3 regions of the Modicisalibacter sp. 'Wilcox' genome follow, and region 1 is predicted to be linked to each of the others. Evidence: predicted binding sites of a transcription regulator. Region 1 holds the regulator's gene; each other region holds the start of a gene.
What was found. Region 1 encodes PhoB, which activates phosphate uptake and scavenging genes when phosphate is short. Its sites were predicted from a motif close to TGTCATANNNNTGTCANA; they were not measured.
Positions count from the first base shown of each region.

Region 1 (5,618 bases):
CCCTTGGCGAAGCCGGTGGAGAGCAGGGGCTTGGAATAGTCGTCGCCGCTGTCGGCGGTGATCAGGGTGATCGGCCGCTCGGGCTGCAGGCGGCGCAGGGCACGCGCCAGGCCGAAACCGGCCATGCCGCTGCCGATCAGGGTCAGGGATCGAGTCATGGGTCGTGGTGCCAGCGGGTCGTGGATGACGGGCCGGGACCGGGCCGGCCAGGTCGTCATGGTACACTATCGCGCCCGTTTGCCGACCCGGAGGCCGGTTTGCCCGCTTCGACACGCCCCGTGGCGATCCCCCACTGGCGCCCCGCCGCCGCCTGGCGGCCGGCGATGAGCCCGGCCTGGTGGCAGTGGCTGGCCTCGCGCGATTCGCTGACCCGGCGGCTGGGCGCGGCGATGCCGCAGCCCTTCGCCGTGCGCCTGCTCGCCCAGCGCCTGGCCCGCCCGCGCCGCGACGAGGCCCGTGCCCTCGGCGTGCCCGCCTCGCACTATGTCTGGTGTCGCGAGGTGGCGCTGTGCAGCGGCGACACGCCCTGGGTGCTCGCCCGCTCGGTGGCGCCGCTGACCAGCCTGACCGGCCAGCGGCTGGGCCAGCTCGGCGAGCGCTCGCTGGGCCACTGGCTGTTCCGCCAGCCGGATCTCGAGCGCGGACCGATCGCGATCACCCGTGGCGCGCCGCCCTTTCCGACGGCCGAGGCGCCCTGGGGACGGCGCTCGCGCTTTCGCCACGGCCGCTTCGAGGTGCTGGTCCAGGAGTTCTTCCTGACCGCCATGGCGGATGAACTGGGGCTGGCGACTCGCTAGACTGTGGCCCGATCGTTCTCGGAGGCTGTCATGCAACCCACCCCGCGTCCCGTCGGTCTGGCTCGCCTGCATCCCGCGCGCCTGCCCGCCTTCCTGCACCTGACCCGGCTCGACCGGCCGATCGGCACCTGGCTGTTGATGTGGCCGACCCTGTGGGCCCTGTGGATCGCCGCCGACGGCCTGCCCGAGCGCGCGACGCTGCTGATCTTCGTCGCCGGCGTCTACCTGATGCGCGCCGCCGGCTGCGTGATCAACGACTACGCCGACCGCCACTTCGACGGCCACGTCAAGCGCACCCGCGATCGTCCGCTGGCCACCGGGCGGATCGGTGCGGGCGAGGCCCGGGTGCTGTTCGCGGGGCTGGTCGCCGCGTCCTTCGTGCTGGTCTGCTTCACCAACGCCTTCACGGTGATGCTGTCGTTCGGCGGGGTGGCACTGGCCTTCGTCTATCCGTTCATGAAGCGCTATACCCACTGGCCGCAGGTGGTGCTCGGCGCGGCCTTCTCGTGGGCGATTCCCATGGCCTTCGGCGCCGTCCAGCAGCAGCTGCCGGCGGATGCCTGGCTGCTGTTCCTCGCCAACGTGCTGTGGACGGTGGCCTACGACACCGAATACGCCATGGTCGACCGCGACGACGACCTGAAGATCGGCATCAAGTCCACCGCCGTGCTGTTCGGCCGCCACGACAAGCTGATCATCGGTCTGCTGCAGCTGGCTACCCTGACCCTGCTGGCGGTGGTGGGCGTGCGCCAGGCGCTGAGCGGCTACTTCTGGGTCGGCCTGACGGCGATGGGGCTGATCTTCGTCTACCAGCAGTGGCTGATCCGCGACCGCTCCCGGGAACGCTGCTTCCGGGCGTTTCTCAACAACCACTGGGCGGGGCTGGTGCTGCACGCCGGCCTCGTGATGGCGCTGTGGCCCGAGGGCTGATGCGGGGCTGGCGGCCGTCCGGCACCTGTCACAAGCTTGTCATGTCCGCGCGTTGTAATCGTCATCGTCCTGTCACCGACGGATGCCTGCCGCGGGCGGTGTCCGTCACCCCACGAGGCCAGGGAAATGACATCCAAGACCGTTCTGATCGTCGATGACGAGCCCTCCATCCGCGAGATGATCGCCGTGGCGCTGGAGATGGCCGATTACCGGGTCCTGGAGGCCGACAATGCCCAGGACGCCCACGCCCTGATCGTCGACAGCCAGCCCGACCTGCTGCTGCTCGACTGGATGATGCCCGGCACCAGCGGCATCGAGCTGGCGCGGCGCCTGAAGCGCGAGGAGACCACCGCCGAGTTGCCGATCATCATGCTCACCGCCAAGAGCGAGGAGGACAACAAGATCCTCGGGCTCGAGGCCGGCGCCGACGACTACATCACCAAGCCGTTCTCGCCGCGCGAGCTGGTCGCCCGGCTCAAGGCGGTGCTGCGCCGCACCACGCCGCGGGGCGTCGAGGAGGTGGTGGAGGTCGACGGCCTGATGCTCGACCCGGCCAGCCACCGGGTATCGTCCCACGGCCAGGCGCTGGAGGTCGGCCCCACCGAGTACCGGCTGCTGCAGTTCTTCATGACCCACCCGGAGCGCGCCTATACCCGCGGCCAGTTGCTCGATCAGGTGTGGGGTGGCAACGTCTACGTCGAGGAACGCACGGTCGACGTGCATATCCGCCGCCTGCGCAAGGCACTGGGCGAGGCGCATCAGCACCTGATCCAGACCGTGCGCGGTACCGGCTATCGCTTCTCGGCGCGGGGATGAGATCACCGGCATGTACTACTGGAACAACGAGCTCTGGCGGCTGGCCTACCTGGTCGTCGGGCTGGGCCTGCTGGGCTGGGTATTCGGCAGTCTCGGCTGGGGCGTGGCCGCCGGTCTCGCCCTGTTCGTGCTCATCCACCTGCGCCACCTGCGCGAGCTCTACCAGTGGCTGAACAGTGATCCGAGCCAGGAGCCGCCGGCGGGCAGCGGCGTGTGGGGCGACCTGTTCGATCGCCTCTACCGTTACCAGAAGGTCCAGCGGCTGACCCAGCAGCGTCTGCGCGACGTGATCCACCGCATCCAGGAATCCGCCGAGGCGATGCGCGACAGCGTGGTGATGCTCGACAACCAGGGCAACATGGACTGGTGGAACAGCGCCGCCGAACGCATGCTCGGCCTGCAGGCCCGTCACGACCGCGGCCAGCCCGTCACCAACCTGCTGCGCGACCCGCGCTTCATCGACTACTTCAACGCCCGCGACTACCGCGAGCCGGTGGTGCTGCCCTCGCCGCTGCGCGACGACCTGATGCTGCAGTTCCAGATCACCCTCTACGGCGACAACGAGCGCCTGGTGATGGTGCGCGACATCACCCGCCTGCACCGTCTCGAGCAGATGCGCCGCGACTTCGTCGCCAACGTCTCCCACGAGCTGCGCACGCCGCTGACCGTGCTCACCGGCTATCTCGAGACCTACACCGAGCATGCCGACCAGCTGCCGCCGCGCTGGCAGCGCGGCCTCGGCCAGATGCAGGACCAGACCCGGCGCATGCAGAACCTGGTCGAGGACCTGCTGCTGCTGTCGCGGCTGGAAACCGATCACCAGACCGAGCGCAGCGTGCCGGTGGCCGTGGCGCCGCTGCTGGGCAGCGTGCGCGACGACGCCGCCGCCCTGGCGGGCGGCGGACGCCGGGTGCGCATCGAGACCGCCGAGTCGCGCGACCTGCTGGGGGTCGAGGCGGAGCTGCGCAGCGCGGTCTCCAACCTGGCCTTCAACGCCGTGCGCTACACCCCCGAGGACAGCACCATCACCCTGCGCTGGCGCCCCTGGCAGGACGGCGCCGCCCTCGAGGTCGAGGATGACGGCGACGGCATCGACCCGGTGCACCTCCCGCGCCTGACCGAGCGCTTCTACCGGGTCGACAAGGGGCGCAGCGCGGCCACCGGCGGCACCGGTCTGGGGCTGGCGATCGTCAAGCACGTGCTGCTGCGCCACGATGCGCGCCTGGAGATCGAGTCACGCCCCGGCGAGGGCGCGCTGTTCCGTTGCGTGTTTCCCGCCGCCCGCCTGATCCGCCGCCCCCTCGGCGAGACCGGCTCCGACACCGAGGTCACGTACCGCACCGCCGACAGCGGGCAATAGCGGGTGACGGCGGGTCGTCGCGCACGCCGCACGGCTCCGGCCGGGCAACCCGCCACCCGGGATGCTGCCCTTTACCCCATCAGGGACGCTTCGCCCGCTCGGCCGCTACCGGCAGGTCCCGGTAGTGCTGCTGCCACATCAGCACCGCCCCGGCGACCGCACCGGGCAGCAGCAGCAGGTTGAGCACCGGTACCCAGCTGGCCGCCATCACCCAGCCGCCGAAGGTCAGCGTCGGCCACCAGCGCGAGCGCAGACGGCGGCGCATCTCGACGAAACTGACCAGGTTGTTGTCCATCGGGTAGTCGAGGTAGGTGACCGCCATCATCCAGGCCGAGAAGGCCGCCCATAGAAACGGCATCACCAGGTTCAGCCCGGGCACGAAGCCGAGCAGGAAGAGCAGCGCCATGCGCGGCAGGATATAGCCCAGCTTGACCAGCTCGCGGCCCAGGGCGTCGACGGCGGCGCGGGCGAAGCCGCGATCGTCCAGCGGCGGCCGGCCGGTGACCTGGCGCTCGACCTTCTCGGCGAGAAAGCCGTAGAAGGGCGCGGCGATCAGGTTGGCGACCAGCGTGAAGGTAAAGAACACCACCACCGCGAGGCTCGCCACCAGCAGCGGCCAGATCAGCCACTCGAGCCAGTTCAGCCAGCCCGGCACCTGGCGCATTCCATAGTCGATCCAGCCGCCGAAGTTGTCGAACAGGTAGACGAGGGTGCCGACATAGAGCAGCAGGTTGGCCAGAATCGGCAGAAAGACGTAACGACGCAGCCCCGGCGAGAGCACCAGGCGCGTGCCCCGGGCCAGGGCGCTGAAGGCATTGAGCATGGTCGGAGGATTCCCGCAACGAACAACGAAACGGCCGTCGCGCAGGCGACGGCCGGGGTCGATGACGGCCCGGAGGGCCGTCGGGGATCAACCTTTACCGGTCAGCGAGGAATCGTCAAGCGCATCGATGTTGCGGTGACGGACATCCAGCCCCTTGACCAGGTAGATGACGTACTCGGCCAGGTTGTCGGCGTGGTCGCCGATACGCTCCAGGGCCCGCAGGATCCACATCACGCTGAGAATCGAGCTGATCGAGCGCGGGTCCTCCATCATGAAGGTCATCAGCGAGCGCATGGCGCTGGTGTACTCGCTGTCCACGGCGTCGTCCTCGTGGGCGACCTTCAGGGCCAGCTCGGTATCGAAGCGGGCGAATGCCGTCAGGGCATCGCGGGTCATCTTGCGCACGTGCTCGCTGATGTGGCGGACCTCGACGAAGCCGTGCACCTGGCGTCCGGATTCGGCCAGCGCGAGGGCGTTGCGGGCGATCTTGCAGGCCTCGTCGCCGATGCGCTCGAGATCCGAGGTGGCGCGGATCACCGCCAGCACCAGCCGCAGGTCGGACGCCGCCGGCTGCCGGCGTGCCAGCACCCGCGTGCACTCGTCATCGATCTTCAGCTGCATGTCGTTGACGGCCTTGTCGTTGTCGCGCACGCGTTCGGCCAACCGGGTGTCGCCGTCGAGCAGCGCGGAGATGGCTTCCTGCACCTGTTTCTCGACCAGGCCCCCCATCGCCATCAGGTGGGTCTTGAGTTCCTCGAGTTCCTGGTTGAACTGCTTGGAAATATGCTGACTGTGAGTCTCGCTGGTGATGTCCATGACGTTCTCCGGGGCCGCGCACGAACGGCCGATGAGGTGAAATTCGCTGAGCGCCAGACGCGGATGATGTTCCGGG
Region 1 covers NZ_WNXF01000002.1:240,686-246,303, forward strand. Annotated here, with positions in the region: gene G7A98_RS03035 (FAD-dependent oxidoreductase) at 1-158, opposite strand, end outside; gene G7A98_RS03040 (chorismate lyase) at 258-797, shown strand; gene ubiA (4-hydroxybenzoate octaprenyltransferase) at 828-1,727, shown strand; gene phoB (phosphate regulon transcriptional regulator PhoB) at 1,854-2,543, shown strand; gene phoR (phosphate regulon sensor histidine kinase PhoR) at 2,554-3,903, shown strand; gene cysZ (sulfate transporter CysZ) at 3,983-4,726, opposite strand; gene phoU (phosphate signaling complex protein PhoU) at 4,814-5,542, opposite strand.

Region 2 (5,618 bases), on a different contig from region 1:
GCGCTTCTCCTTGGGACGAAGTTCCGAATTGTGCCCCTTTAGATACTGATCGACAGTGCTGTCGGCGATCACCCACTCCATACGCTGCGTGCCGAGCAGCTCTGGATTTTCTTCCATCCGTGATGGAATCAGGCGCAGGTAGCCACGGCTGACCAGCGAGCGCACGTCGTCGCCCACCGCCGCAGGCGGAATCTCCCGGGCCTGCTCACTGTAGTTCACCTCGATCTGAATCTGGGCCTGCTGGAAGGCGGGCAGCCCCTTGACCAGCATGTCGCCAATGAACACCACCAGGAAGGCCGCAGCGAGGATCAGCGCGCCCATCGACATCCGCTTGAGGTTGGCCGAGCGCCGATGTCGCCGCCTGAGCTGGGCGGTGATCTCGTCGAAGGATTGGCTCATGAGTGTAACGAACCTCGTCGTATCACAGAGTGTTGGTGCGGTACTTTTCGCGGAAGCGGCGAATCATCAGTACCGACACCATGTTGAGGGCCAAGGTGACCACAAACAGCACCAGCCCCAGGGCAAAGGCGGACAATGTCTCGGCGCTTTCGAACTCCTGGTCGCCGGTCAACGCAGCGACGATACGCACGGTCACCGTGGTCATGTCTTCGAGCGGGTTGGCGGTCAGGTTGGGACGCATGCCGGCAGCCATCACCACGATCATCGTCTCCCCCAGCGCACGGGAGACGGCGAGCAGCGAGGCCGAGATGATGCCCGGCAGCGACGCGGGCAGCACCACACTCTTGATAGTCTCGCTCTTGGTCATGCCCAGCGCCAGTGAACCCTCGCGCATGCTGTCGGGAACCGCGTTGATCACGTCATCGGACAGCGACGAGATGAAGGGAATGATCATGATCCCCATCACCACACCCGGCGCAAGGGCGTTATTGTAGGAAGCATCGAGGCCGAAGAAGCCGGCGAAGTCGACGATGATCGGCGCCACGGTGATCGCCGCAAAGAAGCCATAGACCACCGTGGGGATGCCGGCCAGCACCTCCAGCACCGGCTTTGCCAGGGTACGGATCCGCGGCGGCGCGAATTCGGCCATGTAGATTGCCGCGAGCAGCCCGACCGGTATCGCCACGAGCATGGCGATCAACGAAATAATGAAAGTGCCTACGAACAGCGGCACCGAGCCGAACTGGGCAACGCTCTCCACCTCGCCGCCGCGTCCGGCCGCGGCGAGGAAACTATCGCCCGGCGCCCAGGTGGTGCCGGTGAGGAAATCCCAGAGGCTCTGCATCTGGAAGAAGCGGATCGCTTCGGAAATGATCGACAACAGGATGCCGAAGGTAGTCACGATCGACACCAGGGCTGCACAGGCCAGCGCCAGGCGAATCACCCGCTCGATGGCCTGACGAGCGTGAAAATCGGGACGCACCTGCATGACCCCGACGAACAGCCCAATGGCGGCAATCACCAGGCTTGCGGCAAGCAGGTAGGGCGTGGGTATCTCAGCACCCAGCAGCAGCATGACGAAGGCACCGACGGCCCCCACCAGAATGGCCGGGCCGGCCGTGGCCAGCACCGAAAACCAGGCGTACTGATCGGGCTGGGCATACATCGCCACCCCTGCCTGGCGCGTGCGCAAAGCCTTGGCGCGCGCCACGACGAATGCGATCAGGCCGAGCACCGCCAGCACCGCACAGAACGTCAGTAAAGTCAGGTTGGACAGCATAATCGGTCTCTTGCTACGGACCCCGCCCCGTCAGCCCCGGAACCAAATGACACTTGGCCCCGGGCCTCGAGGGCCTTTCGGTATGCAAACGGGCCGACGACTCTCGTCGCCGGCCTCGCTTCTCATGGGCGACGCTGACTTACTTGAGGTCGGCCAGTTCGAGCTTCTCGTGGTTCTTTACCTGCTGGCGCTGCATCTTGCGCATGTCTTCCGGCAGCGGGATCAGACCCAGCCCCTTGAGGTAACCCATCGGCCCGATCATCTTCTCGCTCATGAACAGGTTAGCGTACTCGTACATCGCCGGCACGCTGTCGGCGTGCTGGTTCTTGATGTAGAAGAACAGCGAACGCGACACCGGATAATCGCCAGAGCTGATCGTCTCGGGCGTGGGCTCGACACCGTCGATGCTGGCACCAGTCAGGGTGTCGGAATTCTCTTCCAGATAAGAGTAACCGAAAATGCCGAAGGCATCGGTATCCTCGGCCAGACGCTGAACGATCAGGTTGTCGTTCTCTCCAGCGTCGATGTAGGCACCATCCGAGCGGATGTCAGTGTAGGCCTTGCCACCGTAGGCCTTCATGTCTTCAGAGGCGGCTTCCATCACCAGTTCCTCGAAGGCATCGCGGGTCCCGGAAGTGGTGGGCGGTCCATAGACGGAGATCTCGCGATCCGGCAGCGACGGATCAATGTCGCTCCACTTCTTGTAGGGGTTGGCAACGAGCTTGCCATCCTGCGGCACCTTGGCGGCAAGCGCCAGGAAGATCTGCTTACGAGTCAGGTTGATCGGGTCGTTGTCGCTCGATTCGGCGAAGGCAATACCGTCATAGCCGATAGTCGCCTCGGTGATATCGGTGACCCCGTTCTTCTTGCAGCGCTCGAACTCGGAGACCTTCATGGGTCGAGAGGCGTTGGTGATGTCCGGAGTGTCCTCACCGACACCGGCGCAGAACAGCTTCAAACCGCCACCAGAGCCAGTGGATTCGATAACCGGCGTTTGGTAGTCGGTGGTCGCTCCGAACTCTTCCACGACATAGCTGGCAAACGGGTAGACCGTGCTCGAGCCGACGATGCGAAGCTGCTCACGGGCCTGGGCGACACCGACTACGCCCATCACGGCGGCGGCAACGGCAGTGGTCTTCAGGATGCGGTTCATGCGGGTAACTCCTGTCGATGAGAGTGTTCAACCTTCTCTCTGCACAAGATGCCGCAGGAAGATGACAGCTTCGTGACAGCCAACGGACGTGGAACGCCTGTCCGGGAAGCCAGCATCGTTCACTCCCATCCGCGGGGCGAAACGCAAGGCCAGCGGGCTCTTCAGTGCAGCGAGGACCGGGCGGCGCCTCCAGCCCCAGGGTGGCGCCTCCAGCCCCATGAAAGCAGCCAGGTCGGGAGCGTGACAGATCATCACGGTCAAGGAAAGGCCGGACACAGATCGCGCCGCCCCCTGACTCGCTGAGCGTCATGGCGATGCCGGTGCCTGCCGCAGGGCATGGCCAGACAGTACGCGCACTCCGACGTTGCCGATCACCGAGGCACCGACCATGGTCAGCACCATGGGCCAGGCACTGGGAATCTGGAAGGCCCCCACCAGCACCCCGGCCAGCGCGCCGCAGGAGAACTGGATGCTGCCCTGCATGGCCGTCGCCGTGGCGCTCATGTGTGGAAAGTGATCGAGCATTGACGACATGGCGTTGGGACCGATCAGCCCCTGCATGCCGACAAACACCACCAGCAAAGGTACCACCGAGTAGAGTGAATCCCAGCCGAGCGCGAAGACCGCCAGCAGGACGATGCCCATGACCAACTGAATCGCCAGCCCCCAGAGCAGATTGTTCTGTGGCGAGAAATAGCGCAGCAGGCGAATATTGACGCGATTGGACGCCGACATCACCAGGATGTTGGCGCCGAAGACGAAGGGATAGGCCGCCGGTGACAGATCGAAATACTCCATGTAGAGAAACGGCGACCCGGTGATGAAGGCGAACATTCCGGCGAAGGACATCGACACCGCACAGATGTAGCCCATCGCCTCGCGGTGGGCGAGTACGCTGCGATAGTTGCCGAGCACTTGCACGAAGTTCGGCGCATCCGGGTCACGGCCATGGGTCTCCGGCAGGTAGCGGTGCAACAACCACAGCACGAAGCCCGCATAGCCGGCGAGGAAGGCGAAGATCAGCCACCAGTCCGCCAGGTAGAGCAGCGCACTACCCAGTGCCGGCGCCACCAAGGGTGCCAGCATCAAAATCATCACCATGGTCGACAGAACCTTGGCCGCCTCGCGTCCACTGAAGCAGTCGCGCACGATCGCCGCCGAGTTGACCACCGATGCCCCACCCCCCAGTGCCTGAAGGAAACGCAGCGCCCAGAGCATCTCCAGCGAATTCACTTGGGTGATCGCAAGGCTGGTCAGCAGAAAGACCACCACTCCGCCGAGCAGCACCGGGCGCCGCCCCAGCCGGTCCGACAGCGGCCCGAAGATCAACTGGCCCAGGGCGAAGCCGAACAGGAACAGGCTCACCGACAGCTCGGTCAGATGCACGCTGGCATCGACGGTCCTCGCCAGCGCCGGAATGGCGGGAAGGTAGGCATCGATCGCCAGCGGCGCAATGGCGGTATTGGCCGCCACCAGCAGGGCAATCCGTCGTGGGGTGATCGGCGACATACGTTTCCTTACGTCGGTAGTCAATCGGGTCGGGCGCACATCATAGCAGGCCCGGACGATTGTCAGGGCGATGCTGCCATATTAGCCAAACTGCAACACATCCCTGCTAGAACCGACCCGATGCCGCACCCAGAGCGGCACGAAAAGAAATCGAATCATCGCAAGGGTCATTCATGAAAACTCTCGATAATCTGTCCGTCCGCGCGACCTGGACGGCCGTGCTGGCCGTCTTCAGCCTCATGGTGCTGAGCGTCGGCGCTCTGGGCCTGTACGCTAATCACTACAGCCGCCAGACCTTCGGCACGCTCGATCAGATTCATGTCGAGCAATCCTCCGCGCTGGACCGGGCCTATATCGACATGCTGCGCGCCCGGGTGGCGATGGATCGTGCCGCCGCCCTTCTCGCCAAACCCTCCTTCGATCGCCCGGGGCCAGTCATCGAACAAGCCAAGACCCTACTCACCGGTGCCAGCCAGGCCTTCGAACACTTTCAGTCCATCCCACCGCAGCCCGGTCAGGCCAAGGCGACCGAGGCGCTCGCCAAACGTTTCCAGTCGCTGCTCAATACCGGCCTCTCCCTGCAGTTGATGAGCCTCGAGGACAGCGACGTCAGCGGTTATCAGTCGGGGCGCTCGCGGGTCAGCGCGATGAGCCAGGCATTCATGGCCAGCGCCGATGACTTTTTCACGACCTCGCGCCAGCGCGGCAACGCCCTGGTCAGTGCCTTCAACGCCATGAGTGTGCTGCTCGACATCGCCATCGCCGGCGCCCTGCTCGTCAGCCTGGTGCTGGGCGGTCTGATGCTGTTCTGGGTGGCCCGTCACGTGACCCGCCCACTGCGCGACCTGCTGGTACACTTCGCGCAGATGCGCGACGGCGATCTTTCCCATCCCGTCGGGGCACGCGGGACCAATGAGATCGGCCGGCTTTTCCTGGGACTCGAGGAGCTGCGACACAACCTGGCGTCGACGGTGAATGGCGTCCGTAACAGCGGCGAGGCGGTGCATGCACGGGTTCGTGACCTCGCCCAGGGAAACGCCGAGCTCTCCGACGACACCGAATGTCAGGCGACCTCGCTGGAAGAGACCGCCACCAGCCTCGATCAGTTGACCACGACTGTCGCCCACAACGCCGACAATGCCAACCGTGCCAGCGACCTGGCCGCCAACACGGCGCACCAGGCGTACGATGGCGGCCGGGTCATGGACGAAATGACCAACACCATGCGCGGTATCGAGGAGGGCTCCCGACGAGTCGGCGAGATCGTCACGCTGATCG
Region 2 covers NZ_WNXF01000006.1:65,361-70,978, forward strand. Annotated here, with positions in the region: gene pstA (phosphate ABC transporter permease PstA) at 1-399, opposite strand, end outside; gene pstC (phosphate ABC transporter permease subunit PstC) at 422-1,678, opposite strand; gene G7A98_RS07380 (PstS family phosphate ABC transporter substrate-binding protein) at 1,818-2,831, opposite strand; gene G7A98_RS07385 (Bcr/CflA family multidrug efflux MFS transporter) at 3,138-4,340, opposite strand; gene G7A98_RS07390 (methyl-accepting chemotaxis protein) at 4,514-5,618, shown strand, end outside.
Region 2: a site for PhoB is predicted at 2,892-2,909, ahead of G7A98_RS07380 (PstS family phosphate ABC transporter substrate-binding protein). Genes of this name have one in related genera too.

Region 3 (5,618 bases), on a different contig from region 1:
AAGACATTGGCCTCACGCCGCCCCCCGGGCAGCAGTGCGGCGAGGCGTTCGAACACCGGCTCGACGGCGCCGGGGCGCGGCGCGGTCAACCACAGCTCGCGTTCGCCGCCGGCCAGCCGCCGGGCCGCGGCGATGCCCAGCGCCGCGCTCTTGCCGCGGCCGCGATCGGCGCTGATCACCAGCGGGCGGCGGCGACGCAGGCGGCTCAGGCGGCGCACCGCTTCGGCCTGATCGGCACTCAGGCAGTCCGGATCGGTCACGCTCGATGGCGCGGCGGCCTCGCCGGCCGCCGGCAGCGTCAGGTCGGGACGCTCGGCCTCGGCCGGCCAGTGCAGCAGGGTGTCGGCGGTGCGCAGGCAACGGGCCAGCCGTGCCAGGGTATGGGCACTGAGCGAGTCGACGGCATGGGGCCAGCTGGCCAGCCGGGCATAGTCGGCGTCGGGGCGGGGCGTGCCGATGCGCCAGTCGGCGGGCGTCAGCAGCAGCAGCAAGCCACCGGCGCGCACCGTGCCGGCGACGGCGCCGAAGGCCTCGGGGTCGAAGCCGCCGCCCGGGGTGGCGGCGTCCACCACCACCAGATCGTGCTCGCCGCCCAGCCGTGTACGGGCCTTGGCGGCGGGCAGCGCGGGGAGGTCATCGGCGGGGCTCGCCGGGCCCAGCCACAGCGGCGCCTGCCAGGTGCCGCCGCGCCAGACACTCAGTGCCCGCTCACGCAGCATCGCCGCCTCGCCGTCGGCCCACAGCAGGCCACGGTGGCGGCGATCGGTCAGGGTATGGCGCAGTGCCGCGAGGGCGGCACTCAGGGAATCGTGCATGGCGCACAGGATGCGCCATGCACGGCGTCGAGACCAGTGCCCGACGGTCGGCGGCGGCTCAGCCCAGCTTCGGCATGCCGGTGATGTAGCCCACCGCGGCGCCGTAGCGATCCTTGTAGTTGGCCCGCACATAGGGGTCCAGGGTCTCGCGGACCTTGTCGTGCAGCGGGCTTTCCCAGTCACCCGGGTGCTGGAAGTTGCTCATGATGTAGGTCCAGCCGTTGATCGCGTCGACGGCCTGCAACCCGGTGGACTCGGCGCCCGCGGGGCAGGACAGGATGCGCGCCAGCTTGCCGCTGTCGACGTTGTAGGCCCACAGGAAGTTGTTGACGTGGTTGCCGCTGTCCTCGCCGATGAACAGGGTGCGCAGTTCCTCGGAGAACTTGATGTTGTCGGGGTTGGCGATGCGGTCGGCATGGGCGGTGTTGCCCAGCGCGTCGGGGCTGGCCAAGTCCTCGCCGACGAGGTTGGCCGGCGGTGCCATGTGCACCGACACCCACTCGCTGTCGATGGGCTGGCCGCCGCTGTCCTTCTGGCCACCGCGCAGGGTGTGCTCGTAGACCGCACCGGCGTTCGGACCCTCGACATGGATCTCGCTGCTGCCGTCGGTCATCGTCTTGTAGATGTAGGACATGGCCGAATAGGCCTTCTTGTCCGCGGCATTGACGGTGGTGCCTTCCATCTTGGTGAAGCCCATCGAGGCACCCACCAGGGCCGCGTAGCGATGGGTTTCCAGGAAGGCCGCGGCCTTCTCCATGCCCGGCTGGAGCTTGACCCAGTTGATCTTGCCGCTGTAGGGGATGCGGGTGAAGCTGTCGTCCTTCGGGTCCTCGGTGCGGATATCCATGATATCCGACGCCTGGATGCCGTCGTCGATCAGCTTCTTGATCTCGGCGCTGTCGGCATGGCCCAGACGGATCCAGCCGATGTTGCCGGCGCCGGGGCCCTTGCCCGAGACCTGGGTCCATTTGCCCACGTACAGGGTGCCGGACGACAGATCCCGCGGCTTGTCGGCGACGAACATGAACAGGCCGCCGTTGGTGGCGTCGTCACCCATCAGCACGGTGCGCTCGTCGGGCATGACCTGAATCAGCTCGTGGGAGAGACGCCCGAGATTGTAATGCTTGACGAGGGTGCCGGTGCCGTCCGGATTGACCGTCACTTCCGGCAGGTGGCCGTAATTGTAGGGCGTGCCACTATTCTCGTCGCCGAACAGGTTCCGGCAGTAGCTCTTGAATTCATCGTCGGGGGCGGCGGCGTCCGGCTCGTACTCCTCGCTGGAGAGGTGGGTGCCCCAGGGCGACAGGCTGGCGCCGCAGGTTATCCACAGCCCGCCCACCGGCGAGGTGTCGACATTGTGATACTTGACCAGCGTCAGCTCGCCGGTTTCCGGGTTCTGGTCCAGGGTCAGCACCGCGATCGGCGAGGGCAGACGGCCGTACATCGACTCGCCGGCGCCGTCGCGGGTGGTGTATTCGAACTGCACGACGGCGAACACCGGGTTGCCGTACACGCCGTCGACCCGGGCGTTGTCGACCGTCAGCAGGCTGGTGCCGTCCGGGCAGTCGGAGAAGAACTGGCGATTGCCGGCCGAGGGGTCGAGGATCGGCCGGTTGTCGATGTCGTAGTAGCCGCCGGCGACCACCGTGCCGCCCTGACCGTCGGGCACCCGATCGCCGGTGATGAAGAACGGATGATAGGCGAGCTTGACCTGGCGGCTGCTGCCGTCGCTCATGTGAAGCTGCATGGCCGAGCCGATGGTGGTGGTCGCCATGGCGACCGGGTTGCTCAGCGAGGGCGCCGCCATGGGCAGGAAGCTGACGGAATCGAGCGTGGCCTCGGTCGCGGCGGCCGCGGAACGGCTGGCACCGAGGCCGGCAAGACCACCGGCGAGCGGCAGCAGTGGCGCGCCCGCCATGAAGCCGAGCAGACGGCGGCGATTGCTATCGACAGACTGGGTCATGGGAACGTCCTTGGTCGTCAGGCGGATCGAAGTGGCGTCGAACGACGTCGGCCTGGCCACAAGAGGCACCGACGCCATGATCGACATGACCGCATGATCCGGCACCACGATGACAGCCGGCTGACACTTTCGTGTCCGTTCGATGGCACCGGCCCGATGGAGCAGCGCCGAACCGATGCCCGGCCGGCAGGACGCCAGGCATTGGCTGAAGTCAGGCCTCGATGCGCCGCAGCAGGAACACCAGCGGCACGCTGAGCAGGTAGATCATGCCCAGCCACAGGAAGATGTCGTTGAAGGCCATCACCACCGTCTGCTCGGAGAGGCGCTGGACCAGCATGCCCACCGCGGCCTGGTGGGCGTCGGGCACCGAGCCCGCGAGCATCGCCTCGTACCTGGCGATTTCCGCCACCACCACCTCGCGGCCGGTATCGATGGCCGGCGCCAGCGCGTTCCAGTGAAAGTCCTCGCGCCAGTCGCGCAGCGTGTCGAGCAGCGCCAGCCCCACCGCCCCGCCGAGGTTGCGCATCACGTTGAACAGGCCACTGGCATTGCCCACTTCATGGGGCGGCAAGGTACCCAGCGCGATCCGCGAGGCGGGAATGATGCACAGGATCAGCCCCATGCCGCGCACCACCTGCGGCCAGAAGAACTGCCAGAACCCCGACTCCACGGTCAGGTCGGCGTTCATCATCGAGCCGATGCCCACCAGCAGCAGGCCGGCAACGAGCAGCACGCGCAGGTCCAGGCGATTGGAAAGCTGGCCGACGATCGGCGCGCAGCAGAACATGGTCAGGCCGGTGACGAACATCACCTCGCCGATCTGCAGGCTCGAGAAGTGACGCACCTGGCCGAAGAACAGCGGCATCAGGTAGACCAGCCCGTAGAGCGCGATGCCGATGATGAAGCCCAGCCCGGCGCCGAGGGCGAAGTTGCGGTTGGCGAAGGCATAGAGGTCGACGATGGGATGCTCGCGCCGCAGGGTGCGGGCGAAGAACCAGATCCCCGCCAGCACGCAGAGCAGCGTCATGACGACGATGCGATCGCTGGCGAACCAGTCGTCGCCGGGGCCCTCCTCGAGCACGAACTCCAGCGAGCCGAGAAACACCGCGATCAGCGCCAGGCCGATCCAGTCCAGACGGCGGGCGACGGCATGGTTCGCCCGGTCGATGTCGAGGAAGGTCCAGGCCGCCCAGCACACCAGCACCCCGGGGATCACGTTGGCCAAAAACAGCCAGTGCCAGCTGGCGATATCGGTCAGATAGCCGCCCACCGTGGGGCCGACCGACGGTGCCATGGTCACCACCATGCCGATCACCGCCTGCACGCTGCCCATCACCCGCCGGGGAAAGATCGAGAAGCTCACCGCCTGGGTGATGGGAATCATCGCTCCGCCGGCGAAGCCCTGGATGGCGCGCAGCACGATCAGCTGCTCGATGGAGCCGGCCAGCGCGCAGCCCAGGCTGGCCAGCGTGAAACCGGCGCAGGAGAGCGTGAAGGCCACCCGCGTCGAGAGAATGCGCATCAGCATCCCCGACAGGGGGATCATCACGATCTCGGCGATCAGGTAGGCCGTCTGCACCCAGGAGATCTCGTCCTGGCTGGCCGACAGCCCGGCCTGGATCTCGTTGAGCGAACTGGCGACGATCTGGATATCCAGGATCGCCATGAACATGCCGAACACCGCGGCGATGAAGCCGAAGCGCTGCGGCCACGGCGGCAGGTCGCTGACGCCCTGACGGGCGCCGTCGGCCGCGGCGTCGCTCACGCGCCGCTCCCGCTACGGGCCACGGAGGCCGGCTTTCCGGAGGCCGGCTTTCCGGAGGCCGGCTTTCCGGGCGTATCGGTGTCCCGGTCACGGGTGTCGATCCCCGGCACCACCGACAGCCCGCCACGTAGCCGGCCAAGGGCGTCGTCGGGGCCGGTGACACGAATCTTCACCGGCACCCGCTGGACGACCTTGTTGAAGTTGCCGGTGGCGTTGTCCTGCGGCAGCAGGCTGAACTGGGTACCGGTGGCCGGCGCCAGGCTGTCGACCACGCCGCTGAAGGTCGTGTCGGGAAAGGCATCGACATGGATCGTCACCGACTGGCCGACCCGCATCCGCGCGAGCTGGGTCTCCTTGTAGTTGGCCACCACGTAGGCCGAGTCGATGGGCACCAGCTGCATCAGCGTCAGTGACGGCTGGGCGAGCGTGCCGGCCTCGACGGTCAGGTTGCCGACCACGCCGTCGCGGGGGGCGACGATACGGGTCTTGTCGAGCTGATGACGGGCGTAGGCCAGATCGGCCCGAGCGGCGTCGCGCCTGGCCCGGGCACTGTCGACGTCGGACTCGGCGACCGCCAGCCGGCGCCGTGCCGAGGTTACCGCGGCCTGCCGCGCGGCGAGCGTCGATTTCGCGACCCGCAGGGCGGCCTGGTCGTCCTCGTGCTGCTGGCGCGAGGCATAGTTGCGCGAGGCCAGCTTCGAGGAGCGCGCCAGATGCTGCCGGGCCTGGTCGACATCGGCCCGGGCCGCCTCGACCTGCGCTCCGGCCTCGTCGATCGCCGCCTTCTGCAACGCCACCTGCCGCCGGGCCTGGGCGATCGCGGCCGTGGCCACCGCCAGCTGCGCCCGGGCCTGGCTGACCCGATCGCGATAACTGGCGTCGTCGAGGCGCACCAGCAGCTGCCCTTTCGTCACCGGCTGGTTGTCGTCGACCACTACCTCGGCGACCCGGGCGGCGAGCTCGGCGCGGATCGCCACGCTGTCGGTATGCACGTAGGCGTTGTCGGTCTCCTCGATGAAGCGACCGACCTGCCACCACTCCCAGCCCCGCCAGCCCAGCACGGCCAGCGCCACGA
Region 3 covers NZ_WNXF01000003.1:86,677-92,294, reverse strand. Annotated here, with positions in the region: gene G7A98_RS03805 (GNAT family N-acetyltransferase) at 1-815, opposite strand, end outside; gene G7A98_RS03800 (alkaline phosphatase PhoX) at 874-2,778, opposite strand; gene G7A98_RS03795 (DHA2 family efflux MFS transporter permease subunit) at 2,990-4,543, opposite strand; gene G7A98_RS03790 (HlyD family secretion protein) at 4,540-5,618, opposite strand, start outside.
Region 3: a site for PhoB is predicted at 2,887-2,904, ahead of G7A98_RS03800 (alkaline phosphatase PhoX). Genes of this name have one in related genera too.